4 regions of the Streptomyces sp. NPDC004284 genome follow, and region 3 is predicted to be linked to each of the others. Evidence: riboswitches for the same ligand, from Rfam matches in the RefSeq annotation. Region 3 holds a riboswitch; each other region holds the start of a gene.
The links. A riboswitch is a leader RNA that binds a small molecule or an ion and turns the genes downstream of it on or off. The one in region 3 is predicted to bind cobalamin.

Region 1 (3,359 bases), on a different contig from region 3:
GTGGCGGACGCGGCCCCTTGCCGGGTGGTGCTCACTTCGCGAGACCGTACGAGCGGAGCGCGGCCGCCACCTTCTCGATGCCCTCGACGGTGCGGAGGCCGGGGTTGAGCGCCTGGCCGCTGAGCAGGACGTACCGCTTGTGCTTCACCGCCGCCATGTTCCGGGTGACGGGGTCGGACTCCAGGAACTCGATCTTCTTGGCGGCGCTCTCGGCGGACTGCGCGCGGCGGGTCAGGTCGCCGAGCACGAGGACGTCGGGGTCGCGGTCCGCGACGGTCTCCCAGTTGATCTGGGGCCACTCCTCGCGGGTGTCGTCGAAGACGTTCTTCGCCCCGAGCGCGTTCGTGACGATCCCGGGCGCTCCGCAACAGCCCGCCATGTAGGGCGACTTGGAGTCCGAGTACCAGTAGAGGACGGTGGCGTCGGTGAAGTCGGCCGCCGCCGTGGCCTTCGCCACCCGCGCCTTGAGCCCGGCCACGAGCTTCTCGCCGCGCTCGGGGACCGCGAACACCCGGGCCAGGTCGCGGATCTCGCCGTAGACGGTCTCCATGGTGAGGGGGCGGGTGCGGACTCCGTCGCCGTCGCCGCTGTTGTCCTTGCCGACGCAGTCGGTGGGCGAGAGGTACGTGGGGACGCCGAGCTGCTCGAAGCGCTCGCGGGGCGCCACCCCGCCCTTGCCGAGGGTGTACCCGAACGAGGCGGCCGCGAAGTCGGGTTCGGTGTCGAGGACCTTCTCGAAGGAGGGGTAGCGGTCGGCCAGGCGCGGCACCTTCGCGTTCTCCTTCTCCAGCCCCTCGAGCACCGGGTCCGTCCAGGTCGCGGTGCCCACCATGCGGTCGGCGAGGCCGAGGGAGAGCATGATCTCCGCCGCCCCCTGGTCGAGGGCGACGGCCCGGCGCGGGGCGCGGTCGACGCGGACCGGCCGTCCGCAGTTGTCGTCGAGGGTGACGGGATGGCCGTGCTGAGGGGCGCTCTTCCCGGACGGTGCGGAGGACCCTCCGCCGCAGCCGGTCACCGTCGCGGTGAGGAGCAGGACGCCGGCCAGGGCGAGCACGGCGGAGCGGACGGGGTGTGCGAGCGGCACGGGAACTTCCTCTGCGGCCACGGCTCATACGCGGAGCCTGTCGTACGGTCCTCCCCGGACGGCAGCGTGCCGCCGGGGCCGCCAGCAGGTCTTCGGACTCGGGGTCGGCCGGACGGAGCGCCTTCCCGGGCCCGTCGTGCCGCCCAGTGGCCGATGCTCCGCCCGTCGCCCTCACCGCTGCGCGTCAGTTCCGGTCTTCCACCGGATTCCCTGACCCGTGCACGTACCCGTTCAGGTGCGTACAAAGGTGCGACTGGCCTCGGCACAGTACCACCGGGCGGCGACCGCGCTCCGGGGCCCGGCCGGTGTCAGGCGCGCAGCTCCCTGGCCTCGAAGCGGCCGTCGCCGAGGACCAGGACGAAGGAGACCTGCTGCCCCTCGGAGACCGTCCGCCTCTCGTTCTCGATGTCCTCGGCGCGGAAGTACACCTGCTCCTCGGAGCCCAGGGGGACGACGAAGCCGTACCCGCCGAGACGGTTGAAGGACCGCACGATCCCTTTGCTTCTGCCTTCCACGGCGACCTCCTCGTCGTCATCGGCGACGCGGTCGGGCGTGTCCGGCCCCGGGTGGCCGTGTCCGCGCCTCAGGGGAGGTGTACCCCGCACGGCCACCCTTCGCCACCGCCGCGGGCCGGGCGCACCACCCCCGATGATCTAGTACAATATTCAACAGAGGTCCGTTGCCGAAGATCCCCCGTTTCCGGCAGCGGGCCTCACCCCTTTCGTCAGCGCGCGTCCGGCCGGACCCAGACCGTGCCGCGGGCCTCGTACTCCAGCATGGCCTCCAGGCCGTTCGCCGCTTCGGGGCCGAGCTCCCGGCGGACCAGCCAGAGGGCGAGCTCCAGGCCCGAGGTGACGCCGCCGGCGGTCACCAGGTCGCCGTCGTCCACCACGCGCGCCCCCTTCAGGACACCGCCCTGCCGCTCCAGGTCCGGCCGGGCCTTGTGGTGGGTGGTGCAGGGGCGGCCCCGGGTGAGTCCGGCGGCGGAGAGCAGCATGACGCCGGTGCACAGGGCGCTGACGGTGAGCCCCGGCCGGGCCGCCGCCGCGAGGGCGCGGGGCAGGGTGCCCCGGTCGATCTCGGCCCAGACGCCGGGGCTGTCCCGGCGCGCGTAGCCGCCGCCCGGCACGACGAGGAGGTCGGCCTCGCGCGGGGCCCAGGGGTGGTCGACACGGACCTCCGTGCCGAAGGCGGCGGTGACGGTGCCGGGTCCGTCGACGGAGACGTACCGGACGTCCACCGGACGCTCGGAGAAGAACCCCGAGGCGGAGAGCACCTCGTAGGGGGCTGCGAAGTCGAGCTCCTCGACGCCGTCGAAGAGGACGAGGTGCACCCGGAGCGGGCGGCGCGCGGACGCGCCGGCGGCGGTGGCACCGGTTCCCGTGACGCCCGCGAGGGCGCCCGTGGCGCCGAGGGCGGTGGTGGCGCGGAGCAGGTTGCGGCGGTTCATGGTTCTCCCCCAGGGGGTGGAAGGGCCCGACGGTTCTGTCACGCCGAGGCAGTCGGCCGCCGCCGCTTCCCGGTTCCCCGCCCCCTCCGGGCTCCGCGCCCGGCCGGGTCAGACCCCGCCGGGGTACGCGATCCGCGCCGGCTCCCGCGCCGGCGTCGGCTCCTGCTCCTGCTCCCGCTCCCGCTCCCGCTCCCGCGAGGCTCCGCCTCAGGCCCCGCCCGGGTACGCGATCCGCGCCGTGATCCTGGCGATGCGCCGCGCCGACTCCTCCGGCGGGCCCACCGGCTGGACGATGTGGCTGACGGTGAGCCGCACGATCGTCTCGACGGCGAGGCCGCGGGACTCCTCGTCGACGTCGGGCCAGGCCTCGGTCGCGTACGCGTCGAGCATCGCCATCGCCGTGCCGAAGACCGGTTCCGCGCGGGTGGTGAGGTAGGCGAGGAGATCGTCCTCGCCGCCGCGCGCCGCGAGCAGGACGCCCTTGATGAGGGGGTTGTCCACGGCCTGCTGGAGCGTGTAGCCGACGCCCGCCGCGGCCGCCGCCTCCAACTGCCCGCGATGGGCGTCCAGTTCACGCTGGATGCCGAGCAGGAAGCCCTCGACCTCGCGCTGCACCAGGGCCTGCCCGATGGCCTCCTTCGAGCCGAACTCGTTGTAGAGCGTCTGACGGCTGATGCCGGCGGCCCGCGCGATGCCGGCCATGCGCAGCCCGCCCCAGCCGTCGGCGGCGACGAGCCGGTAGGCGGCGTCGAGCACCTGCTCGCGCAGGAGGGACCGAACACTCTCGCGGAAACGTGTCATCGTGCCCCCACTTTATCCACCGGT
Region 2 (3,359 bases), on a different contig from region 3:
AAGGACGCCACCCCGGCCCAGGAGACCAAGGTCTCCAAGCTGGTCTCCCTCCTGGTGAAGGTCGGCGCGCTGATCTTCGTCCTCACCATGGACAAGACGGTCGCGATCAACTTCCAGCTGCTCGGCGGCATCTGGATCCTGCAGACCTTCCCGGCGCTCGTCGGCGGCCTGTTCACCCGCTGGTTCCACCGCTGGGCGCTGCTCGCCGGCTGGGCCGTCGGCATGGTGTACGGCACGGTCACCGCGTACGGCGTCGCCAGCCCGACCAACCCGGCCCAGAAGCACTTCGGCGGTTCGGCCGCCGAGATCCCCGGCATCGGTGAGATCGGCTACATCGGCCTCACCTCCTTCGCGCTCAACGTCCTCGTCACGGTCGTCCTGACCTTCGTCCTCAAGGCCGTCAAGGCCCCCGAGGGCGTCGACGAGACCTCCCCCGAGGACTACACGGCGGACGCGGGCGACGCCGGCGTCCGCGACCTCCCGAAGGTCGGCGCCGGAGCGCACTGACCCACGGACACGTCGAGGAGGGGCCCGGGATCTCACCAGGAGAAACCCGGGCCCCTCCGCACGGCCGGGCGCGGCAGACTGGCGGGCATGGACTTCACGATCAGGGCGGTACGGCCCGAGGAGTACGAGGAGCTCGGCGACCTCACCGGGTTCACCTATCTGAATGACGGGCTGCTGCTGCACGGCGAGGACGACTTCTACCTGGACGTGCTCCGCGACACGGCCCGGCGGGCGCGCGAGAGCGAGGTGCTCGTCGCCGTCGACGCCGACGGCGGGATCGTCGGCGGGGTCACCTTCGCCCCCGGCGGCACCCCCTGGGCGGACATCGCCGTCCCCGGCGAGGCCGAGTTCCGGATGCTCGTGGTCGCGCCGGCGGCCCGCGGCAGGGGCGTCGGAGAGGCCCTCGTACGCGCCTGCGTGGACCGGGCGCGGGCCCTCCCCGGCTGCGCGCGCCTGGTGCTCTCCACGGCCGATCTGATGGTCTCCGCGCACCGGATCTACGAGCGGCTCGGCTTCGTCCGCACCCCCGAACGGGACTGGGAGCCGATCTCCGATCACTCGCTGCGCACGTACGCCCTGGAGTTGTAACTCCCGGGACCGACACAACATGTGGGGGGTGCCACGAGCGGCGCCCCCCACATGTATGCTCGTCCTCGCTGTCGACGCAGGGAAATCCGGCGCGAATCCGGAACTGTCCCGCAACGGTGTGCTTCGTGCGGTTTCGTGCTTCGTACGGAGCGAGTCCGAGGACCTGCCGGCAGCGCGCCCGGTCCGTCCGTTCCGGGTGTCACAGACGTCCGGGCCTCGCGGAGTGGGCCGGTGGACGCGGCGCGCCCGCGCGTACGGGTGCCCGCCTGCCCGCCTCCCCCCGCCCTGGCCCCGAGCCGAGCGAGGGAGAGCCCCCACGTGACCATCGCGCCCGCCGATCCGGCCGCAGCGATCGAGACCGACGGCCCCGGGACCGTACTCCTGCGGACCCTGACCGATCTCACCGCCGACCTCCCGGACACCGACCCCGGCAAGGTCGCCGCCGCCGCGCTGCGCGGCCGCAGCGCCACGTCGGACGAGGCGGAGCTGCGCGAGCTGGCCACCGAGGCGGCCGCCGGCCTGATCGCCGAGGACCCCGCGTACTCCCGGCTCGCCGCCCGGCTCCTGACCATCACCATCGCCGACGAGGCCGCCGGCCAGGGCGCCGTCTCCTTCTCGGCCTCCGTCGCCGTCGGTCACCGCGAGGGCCTCATCGCCGACCGCACCGCCGAGCTCGTCGCGGCGCACGCGGCCCGGCTCGACGCCACGATCGACCAGGCCGGCGACGACCGCTTCGGCTACTTCGGCCTGCGCACCCTCTACTCGCGCTACCTGCTGCGCCACCCGATCACCCGCAAGGTGGTCGAGACCCCGCAGCACTTCATGCTGCGCGTCGCCTGCGGCCTCGCCGAGGACGACAGCGCCCGCGCGCTGGACGAAGTCGCCGCCCTGTACGGCCTGATGAGCCGTCTGGACTACCTGCCGTCCTCCCCCACGCTCTTCAACTCCGGCACCCGCCACCCGCAGATGTCCTCCTGCTACCTCCTGGACTCCCCGCAGGACGAGCTGGACTCCATCTACGACCGCTACCACCAGGTCGCGCGCCTCTCGAAGCACGCGGGCGGCATCGGCCTGTCGTACTCCCGCATCCGCGCCCGCGGTTCGCTGATCCGCGGCACCAACGGGCACTCCAACGGCATCGTGCCGTTCCTGAAGACCCTCGACGCCTCCGTCGCCGCCGTGAACCAGGGCGGCCGCCGCAAGGGCGCCGCCGCCGTCTACCTGGAGACCTGGCACGCGGACATCGAGGAGTTCCTGGAGCTCCGCGACAACACGGGCGAGGACCAGCGCCGTACGCACAACCTGAACCTGGCGCACTGGATCCCGGACGAGTTCATGCGCCGCGTCAACGCCGACGCCGAGTGGTCGCTGTTCTCCCCGGCGGACGTGCCCGAGCTCGTCGACCTGTACGGCGAGGAGTTCGACGCCGCCTACCTCAAGGCCGAGGCCGCCGGTCTGGCCCGCAAGACGATGCCGGCCCGCGACCTGTACGGCCGGATGATGCGCACCCTCGCGCAGACCGGCAACGGCTGGATGACGTTCAAGGACGCCTCGAACCGCACGGCCAACCAGACGGCCGAGCCGGGCACGGTCGTCCACTCCTCGAACCTCTGCACCGAGATCATCGAGGTCACCAACGACGGCGAGACGGCCGTCTGCAACCTGGGTTCGGTGAACCTCGGCGCCTTCGTGACCGGCGGCGACATCGACTGGGCGCGCCTGGACGAGACCGTCCGCACGGCCGTCACCTTCCTCGACCGGGTCGTCGACATCAACTTCTACCCGACCGAGCAGGCGGGCCGCTCCAACGCCAAGTGGCGTCCGGTCGGCCTGGGCGCGATGGGCCTCCAGGACGTCTTCTTCCAGCTGAAGCTGCCGTTCGACTCGGCCGAGGCGCGCGCCCTGTCGACGAAGATCGCCGAGCGGATCATGCTCGCGGCGTACGAGGCCTCCGCCGACCTCGCCGAGCGCAGCGGTCCGCTCCCGGCCTGGGACAAGACCCGCACCGCCCGCGGCGTCCTGCACCCCGACCACTACGACGTGGAGCTCAACTGGCCGGAGCGCTGGACGGCCCTGCGCGAGCGCATCGCGTCGACCGGCATGCGCAACAGCCTCCTCCTCGCCATCGCCCCGACCGCGACGATCGCCTCGATCGCGGGCGTCTACGAGTGCATCGAGCCGCAGGTCTCCAACCTGTTCAAGCGCGAGACGCTCTCCGGCGAGTTCCTCCAGGTCAACTCGTACCTCGTCGACGAGCTCAAGAA
Region 3 (3,359 bases):
GTGACCGCATCGTGGACACCGGTCACGCCGGAGGGCTAAGCGGAATCTCTTGACACCGGTTAGGGACACCACGTCGCCCGCCCCAGTTCATCTTCCGTTCACCCAGGTTGCCTACGTTCGACGAGCCACTGACGTCAAACGATTGCCTGGGTAAATGGAACACATCACGCTGCTGCTCGCCATTGTGGTCGTGACAGCTCTCGTGTTCGATTTCACGAACGGTTTCCACGACACCGCCAACGCGATGGCCACGACCATCTCGACCGGTGCTCTCAAGCCCAAGACGGCGGTGGCCATGTCCGCCGTGCTGAACCTCGTCGGCGCCTTCCTGTCCGTGGAGGTCGCCAAGACGATCTCCGGCGGGATCATCAACGAAGAGGGCATTCGCACAGAAGTGATCTTCGCGGCGCTCGTGGGCGCCATCCTGTGGAACCTGCTGACCTGGCTGCTCGGACTGCCGTCCAGCTCGTCCCACGCCCTCTTCGGCGGCCTCATCGGCGCCGCGGTCATGTCGGCCGGCTGGTCCGCCGTGAACGCCCCGACCATCGTCACCAAGGTCCTCATCCCGGCCGTCGCCGCCCCGATCGTCGCGGGTCTCGCCGCGACGCTCGCCACCCGGCTGACGTACAAGATCGGCGCGAAGACCGACGAGAAGCACACCGCCAAGGGCTACCGGGCCGGCCAGATCGCCTCCGCCGGTCTCGTCTCCCTCGCCCACGGCACCAACGACGCCCAGAAGACGATGGGCATCATCACCCTCGCCCTGGTCACCCAGGGTGTCGTCGCCCCCGGCTCGAACCCGCCCCTGTGGGTCATCGTCTCCGCCGGCATGGCGATCGCGCTCGGCACCTACCTCGGCGGCTGGCGCATCATCCGCACCATGGGCAAGGGCCTCACCGACCTCCGGCCGCAGCAGGGCTTCGCCGCCCAGACCAGTGCCGCCACGGTCATCCTCGCCTCCTCGCACCTCGGCTTCTCCCTCTCCACCACCCAGTCCTGCTCGGGTGCCGTGATGGGCGCCGGTCTCGGCCGCAAGGGCGGTGTCGTCCGCTGGTCGACCGCGACCCGGATGTTCGTCGCCTGGGGCCTGACGCTGCCCGCCGCCGCCGTGGTCGGCGCCGGTGCCGAGTTCCTCACCAAGCAGGGCACCTGGGGCATCGTCGCCGTCGCGGTCCTCCTCGTCGCCGGCTCGGGCGTCATCTGGTCGCTGTCCCGCCGCAAGCCGGTCGACCGGCACAACGTCACGGACGACGACATCGACGGCGACGCCGAGCCCGCGGGTGTCGTGACCACCGCGATCGCGGCCGTCACCCCGCCGCCGGCCGGTTCCGTCGCCGCCGTCGCGGACGAGGACCTGAAGACCACCATCCCCGCGCCGGTCCCCACGGACCCGGCCGCTCCCCCGGCCACCGCCGCGGTCTAAGGAACTGGAACCAAGCATGAAGATCGACTGGGCAGCCCTCGGCTCCGTCTTCGGAGTCAGCCTCGTGACGACCGTCGCCCTCGTGGGCCTCTTCACCCTCGGTGTCGTCGGCCTCTCCAAGCAGGAGCAGGCCGCCGCCCAGGGAGGCTCCGCCGCCCTGGCCCGCACCGGCGCCTACGCCTGCTTCGCCCTGTGCCTGGCGGCCGTGGCGTACGGCATCTACCTGATCGTCGCCTGACGGTCCCCGGTACCCCCGGCCGGGCGGTCCGCACCTCGTGTGCGGGCCGCCCGGCCGTCGTGTTTGTGGTGCTTCGCACAGTGACGCGATGCAGGTCAAGGGTGAGTTGACGGCTGTTCTCGGGCCGTGGTGGACTGCCGGGGCCATACGGCGGCAGGAGAGGAAGTCCGGTGCGATTCCGGCGCGGTCCCGCCACTGTGACCGGATCCCGAGGGGTCCGGGAGTCAGGAACTCTCGCCGCCGGTCACGTCGATCCAGGGCGCGGACCCTGAGTGAGGACACAGCGCCATGCCCGGCCGCAGCCCCACCCCGTCCAGAACCACCGGTGTCTTCGCGTACGGCGCGGCCGCCGGTCTCGCCGTCGATCTGCTCGTCGGCGACCCCCGCCGCGGCCATCCCGTCGCCGCCTTCGGCCGGGCCGCGGGCCGGGTCGAGAAGGCCCTGTGGCACGACCACCGCGGCTGGGGCGCCCTGCACACCGCCGTCTGCGCCGGCGCCACCGTCGCGGCCGGCGCCCTCGCCGCCCGTACGGTACGGGGCAGCCGCGCGGCCTCCGTCGCCCTCACCGCCGCCTCGGTCTGGGCCGTCGTCGGCGGTACGACCCTGGGCCGCGAGGCCCGCGCGATCGGCGGCGCCCTCGCCGCCGGGGACCTGGAGGTGGCCCGGGAACGGCTGCCGCACCTGTGCGGGCGCGACCCGCAGTCCCTCGACGGCCCCGCGATGGCCCGCGCGGTCGTCGAGTCCGTCGCCGAGAACACCTCCGACGCGGTCGTCGGCGCCCTCTTCTGGGGAGCGGTCGCGGGCGTGCCGGGCCTGGTCGGCTTCCGCGCGGTGAACACCCTCGACGCGATGGTCGGCCACAAGTCCCCCCGCCACCGGCGCTACGGCTGGGCCTCGGCCCGCCTCGACGACCTGGCCGGCTGGCCCGGGGCCCGGCTGACCGCCGTCCTCGCCACCGTCGCCGGCGGCGATCCGCGCGGGGCCGCACGGGCCTGGCGCGAGGACGCGGCCAAGCATCCGAGCCCCAACGCGGGACCCGTCGAGGCCTCCTTCGCGGGCGCCCTCGGCGTACGGCTCGGGGGGACCCTCTCGTACGCCGGGCGGGTCGAGCACCGGCCCGTGCTCAACGGGGAGGGGCGGCCCGTCGAGGTCGCCGACATCGACCGCGCGGTCCGGCTCTCCCGCCGGGTCACCGCACTGACCCTGGCCGCCTGCGTGGGCGGCCGCATGATCGCGAGCGCACTGAAGCGGAGGAACGCATGAGGGGTGGGGGGCTGCTCGTCGCCGGGACCACGTCCGACGCGGGCAAGAGCGTCGTCACGGCCGGCATCTGCCGCTGGCTGGTCCGGCAGGGGATCAAGGTCGCGCCGTTCAAGGGACAGAACATGTCCCTGAACTCCTTCGTCACCCGGGAGGGCGCCGAGATCGGCCGCGCGCAGGCCATGCAGGCGCAGGCGGCCCGGGTCGAGCCGACCGCCCTGATGAACCCGGTGCTGCTCAAGCCCGGCAGCGACCGCTCCAGCCAGGTCGTCCTCATGGGCAAGCCGGTCGGCGAGATGAGCGCCCGCGGCTACCACGGAGGGCGGCAGAAGACCCTCTTCGAGCCGGTGATGGCGTGCCTGGAGGAGCTCCGGGGCACGTATGACGCCGTGATCTGCGAGGGGGCGGGCAGTCCGGCCGAGATCAACCTGCGGCGCA
Region 4 (3,359 bases), on a different contig from region 3:
TTCGGCGGCGGCGTCCGGCGCGACCGGCCGGGGCTCCGGATCGGGATCGGGATCGGGCTCCGGCCCCCGCTCCGGAGCCTCGGAAAGCCCCGGCTCAGGCTCCCGGTCCCGCTCCCGCTCCCGGTCCCGGTCCACCGAAAGCCCCGCCGCAGGCTCCCGCTCCGGCTCCGGCTCGAACTCCGCCTCCGCGTTGAGCAGTTCCTCCGCCTTCTGCGCGATGGCCGCGACCACGGGCGCCGGGAGCCAGCTCCCCGACTCCTCCCGGTGGGGGTCCGCGAGCGCGGCGAGCTCGGTCACCGGTGGGCGGTCGTCCGGCCGCTTGGACAGACAGCGCCGTACGAGCTCCGCGAACGGCCCGTCGACCCCGGCGAGGTCGGGCTCGTGGTGGACGAGCCGGTACAGAAGCTCCGCCACCGAACCGCCGCCGAAGGGCCCGCGGCCGGTCGCCGCGAACGCGAGCACCGCGCCGAGCGAGAAGAGGTCCGCGTCGGGCCCGACCGTCCGCCCCTCCGCCTGCTCCGGCGACATGAAACCGGGCGATCCGACGACCAGGCCCGTCCCCGTCAGGGCCGTCTCGTCGGCGGAGCGTGCGATGCCGAAGTCGATGAGCAGGGGGCCGGACAGCGAGAGCAGCACGTTGGACGGTTTGACGTCCCGGTGCACGAGCCCCGCCCGGTGCACGCCGTCGAGGGCGTGCGCGAGGCCGGAGAGCAGCCGCCAGAGGGCCGGTTCGGGGAGCGGTCCGTGCGCCAGGACCGCCTCGGAGAGCGCGGGGCCCGGCACGTACGCGGTGGCCAGCCAGGGCACCTCCGCGTCCGGGTCGGCGTCGAGGACCGGGACCGTGCCGGCGCCGCGCAACGACTGGGCGGCCCGCACCTCCCGGGCGAAGCGCGTGCGAAAGCCCGGGTCACCGGCGAGCGCGCCGTGCACCACCTTGAGCGCGACCGTGCGGCCACCCCGCGAGCGGCCCAGGTAGACGCGGCCCATGCCGCCCTCGCCCAGCCGGTAGAGGAGCCGGTAGGGACCGATCCCCCGCGGGTCGCTCTCGGTCAACGCCCGCATTCCGCACCCCCGTGAAGACGCCGTCGGCATGTTGTCGTGGCGGCGCCAGCATGGCACAGCGGTCCGCTCCCCGGCAGCGCCTCGGCGAACCCGCTCCCGCCCCGGTGTGAGGCGCCTCCCACCCCCGGGGCGGCGGGCGTACGGGCCGGTAGAGTGGGCGCGTCGTCATCATGCCCGTACGGGGGGAAGCCGGTGGAAATCCGGCACTGACCCGCAGCCGTGAACCGTCTCCCCCCGGAGATTCCGGAGGTCGGTGAGTCGGAATGCCCCGCCCGGGACATGACCGCCGGCACCGTCGAGGAATACGGAGCCGGAGCCTGGTGCCCCCGAGGCGTGCCGGTGCCCGGCCGCAGGAGAGGGCCCCATGAACACCGTCCGCCGCGGCGCCGCCGCGCTCGCCGCCGCCGCAGCCGCGCTCGGCACCGCAGCAGCCGTTCCGGCCGTCGCCGCGCCCTCCCCGTCCGCCTCCGCCGGTGCCTCCGGGACCGGCCTGTACGGCACGAAGGACCCGACGTACGACGGTGTCTGGCGCCAGTCGCTCGCCTTCCTCGCCCAGCGCGCCACCGGTTACCAGCCCGCCGACCGGGCCGTGGACTGGCTGCTCGGCCAGCAGTGCGCCGACGGCTCGTTCGCCTCGTACCGCGCGGACGTGACGAAGCCCTGCGACCCCAGGACGATGCGGGACACCAACGCCACCGCCGTCGCCGTCCAGGCGCTGCGCGCCGTGCGCGGCCAGGCCGCCGCCCCGGAGAAGATCGACAAGGCCGTCAAGTCCGGCTCCGACTGGCTGCGGACCGTGCAGAACAAGGACGGCGGCTGGGGCTACGGCGCCGGCGGCGCGAGCGACGCCAACTCCACCTCGGTCGTCGTCGGCGCGCTCGCCGCGATCGGCGTGCGGCCCGCTTCGTTCACCTCCGCCGAGGGCCGCACCCCGTACGACGCGCTCCTCTCCTTCGCCCTGCCCTGCTCCGACAAGGACGGCGCCGGGGCGTTCGCGTACCAGCCGGACAAGACCGGCAAGCTCCTCGCCAACGCCGACGCCACCGCCGCGTCCACCCTCGCCGCGCTCGGCAAGAGCATCGTCGCCACCAAGGCCTCCCCCCAGCAGCCGCCCGTCTGCCACGACCTGTCGAAGCCGACCGTCGAGCGGGCCGCGCTGAACGGCGCCTCCTACCTGGCGAAGGCCCTCGCGAAGACCGGGCACCTCACCCTGCCGCCGATGCCGGGCGCCACCGACACCACCGAGCAGCCCGACATCGGCAACACCGCCGACGCCGTGGTCGCGCTCGCCGCCGCCGGTGCCACGAAGGAGGCCGAGCCGGCGCTCGCGTGGCTGGAGAAGAACTCCACCGCCTGGGCGAAGGAGAACGGCCCGGCCGCCTACGCGCAGCTGATCCTGGCGGCCCGCGCGACGGAGACCGACCCGCGCGAGTTCGGCACGGCGGACCTCGTCGAGCAGCTCAACGCCACCGGCCCCGCGCCCAAGGCCCCGGACACCTCCGCCGCCTCCACCAGCGACGACGAGTCCGGCTTCGACGTCTGGTGGATCATCGGCATCGGCACGGTCGTCGGCGTCGGCATCGGCTTCCTCATCAGCGGCCGCAAGAAGTGAGCCGCGCGCGGATCGCGGGCGCCGCGGCGGGAGCGCTCCTGGCCTTGGCCGCGGCGGCCCCGGCGCAGGCGGCCGGCTACCGCTACTGGTCGTTCTGGGAGAGCGACGGCGGCAAGCCCTGGACGTACGCCACGCTGGGCCCGGCGAGCGCCCGGCCCGCCGACGGCGACGCGATCGGCTTCCGCTTCGCGGTCAGCAACGGCACGGACGACACCTCCCGCCCCTCCGTCGCCCCCGACTTCTCGGGGATCTGCGGGGGCGTGGAGAAGAAGGACGGCACCAAGCGGATCGCGGTCGTCGTCGACTTCGGCGGCCCCACCGACGCGCCGTCCGGGGAGACCTCGCCGAAGAAGCCGGTCGAGGCCGGCTGCGCGGAGGTCCGCGAGGACGCGACGGCCGCGGAGGCGCTGGCCGTGGTGGCGAAGCCGCTGCGGTACGACAGCGTGGCCATGCTGTGCGGGATCGCGGGCTACCCGGCGCGGGGCTGTGGCGAGCAGGTGGAGGTGGGGGCGACGGCGTCGGCTCCCCCGAAGGCCGCTGCCCAGGAATCCGACGGGGGCGGCGGCCCGTCCTTCGGCGTCCTCGCGGGCGGGGCGGCCGTCCTGGCGCTCGGCGGGGCGGCGATCTGGAAGGCCCGCCGGCGCGGATGAGTACGGCCCGGAGCGTGTTCACGGCGTCGGCGCGT

Region 1: linked by a shared signal. The riboswitch ahead of ACFYUS_RS36505 (ABC transporter substrate-binding protein) and the one ahead of ACFYUS_RS19595 (cobalamin biosynthesis protein) in region 3 are both predicted to bind cobalamin.
Region 2: linked by a shared signal. The riboswitch ahead of ACFYUS_RS02910 (ribonucleoside-diphosphate reductase subunit alpha) and the one ahead of ACFYUS_RS19595 (cobalamin biosynthesis protein) in region 3 are both predicted to bind cobalamin.
Region 4: linked by a shared signal. The riboswitch ahead of ACFYUS_RS33360 (prenyltransferase/squalene oxidase repeat-containing protein) and the one ahead of ACFYUS_RS19595 (cobalamin biosynthesis protein) in region 3 are both predicted to bind cobalamin.

Annotation. Positions count from the first base shown of each region.
Region 1 covers NZ_JBIAMJ010000024.1:6,333-9,691, reverse strand. The annotation lists gene ACFYUS_RS36510 (FecCD family ABC transporter permease) at 1-35, opposite strand, end outside; gene ACFYUS_RS36505 (ABC transporter substrate-binding protein) at 32-1,084, opposite strand; cobalamin riboswitch at 1,171-1,296, opposite strand; gene ACFYUS_RS36500 (cold-shock protein) at 1,393-1,599, opposite strand; gene ACFYUS_RS36495 (DJ-1/PfpI family protein) at 1,809-2,534, opposite strand; gene ACFYUS_RS36490 (TetR family transcriptional regulator) at 2,742-3,335, opposite strand.
Region 2 covers NZ_JBIAMJ010000001.1:622,653-626,011, reverse strand. The annotation lists gene mctP (monocarboxylate uptake permease MctP) at 1-507, shown strand, start outside; gene ACFYUS_RS02915 (GNAT family N-acetyltransferase) at 595-1,095, shown strand; cobalamin riboswitch at 1,138-1,281, shown strand; gene ACFYUS_RS02910 (ribonucleoside-diphosphate reductase subunit alpha) at 1,414-3,359, shown strand, end outside.
Region 3 covers NZ_JBIAMJ010000007.1:58,017-61,375, forward strand. The annotation lists gene ACFYUS_RS19585 (anion permease) at 155-1,423, shown strand; gene ACFYUS_RS19590 (hypothetical protein) at 1,440-1,661, shown strand; cobalamin riboswitch at 1,775-1,918, shown strand; gene ACFYUS_RS19595 (cobalamin biosynthesis protein) at 1,950-2,924, shown strand; gene ACFYUS_RS19600 (cobyric acid synthase) at 2,921-3,359, shown strand, end outside.
Region 4 covers NZ_JBIAMJ010000019.1:17,240-20,598, reverse strand. The annotation lists gene ACFYUS_RS33365 (protein kinase) at 1-1,053, opposite strand, end outside; cobalamin riboswitch at 1,202-1,352, shown strand; gene ACFYUS_RS33360 (prenyltransferase/squalene oxidase repeat-containing protein) at 1,427-2,674, shown strand; gene ACFYUS_RS33355 (SCO2322 family protein) at 2,671-3,324, shown strand.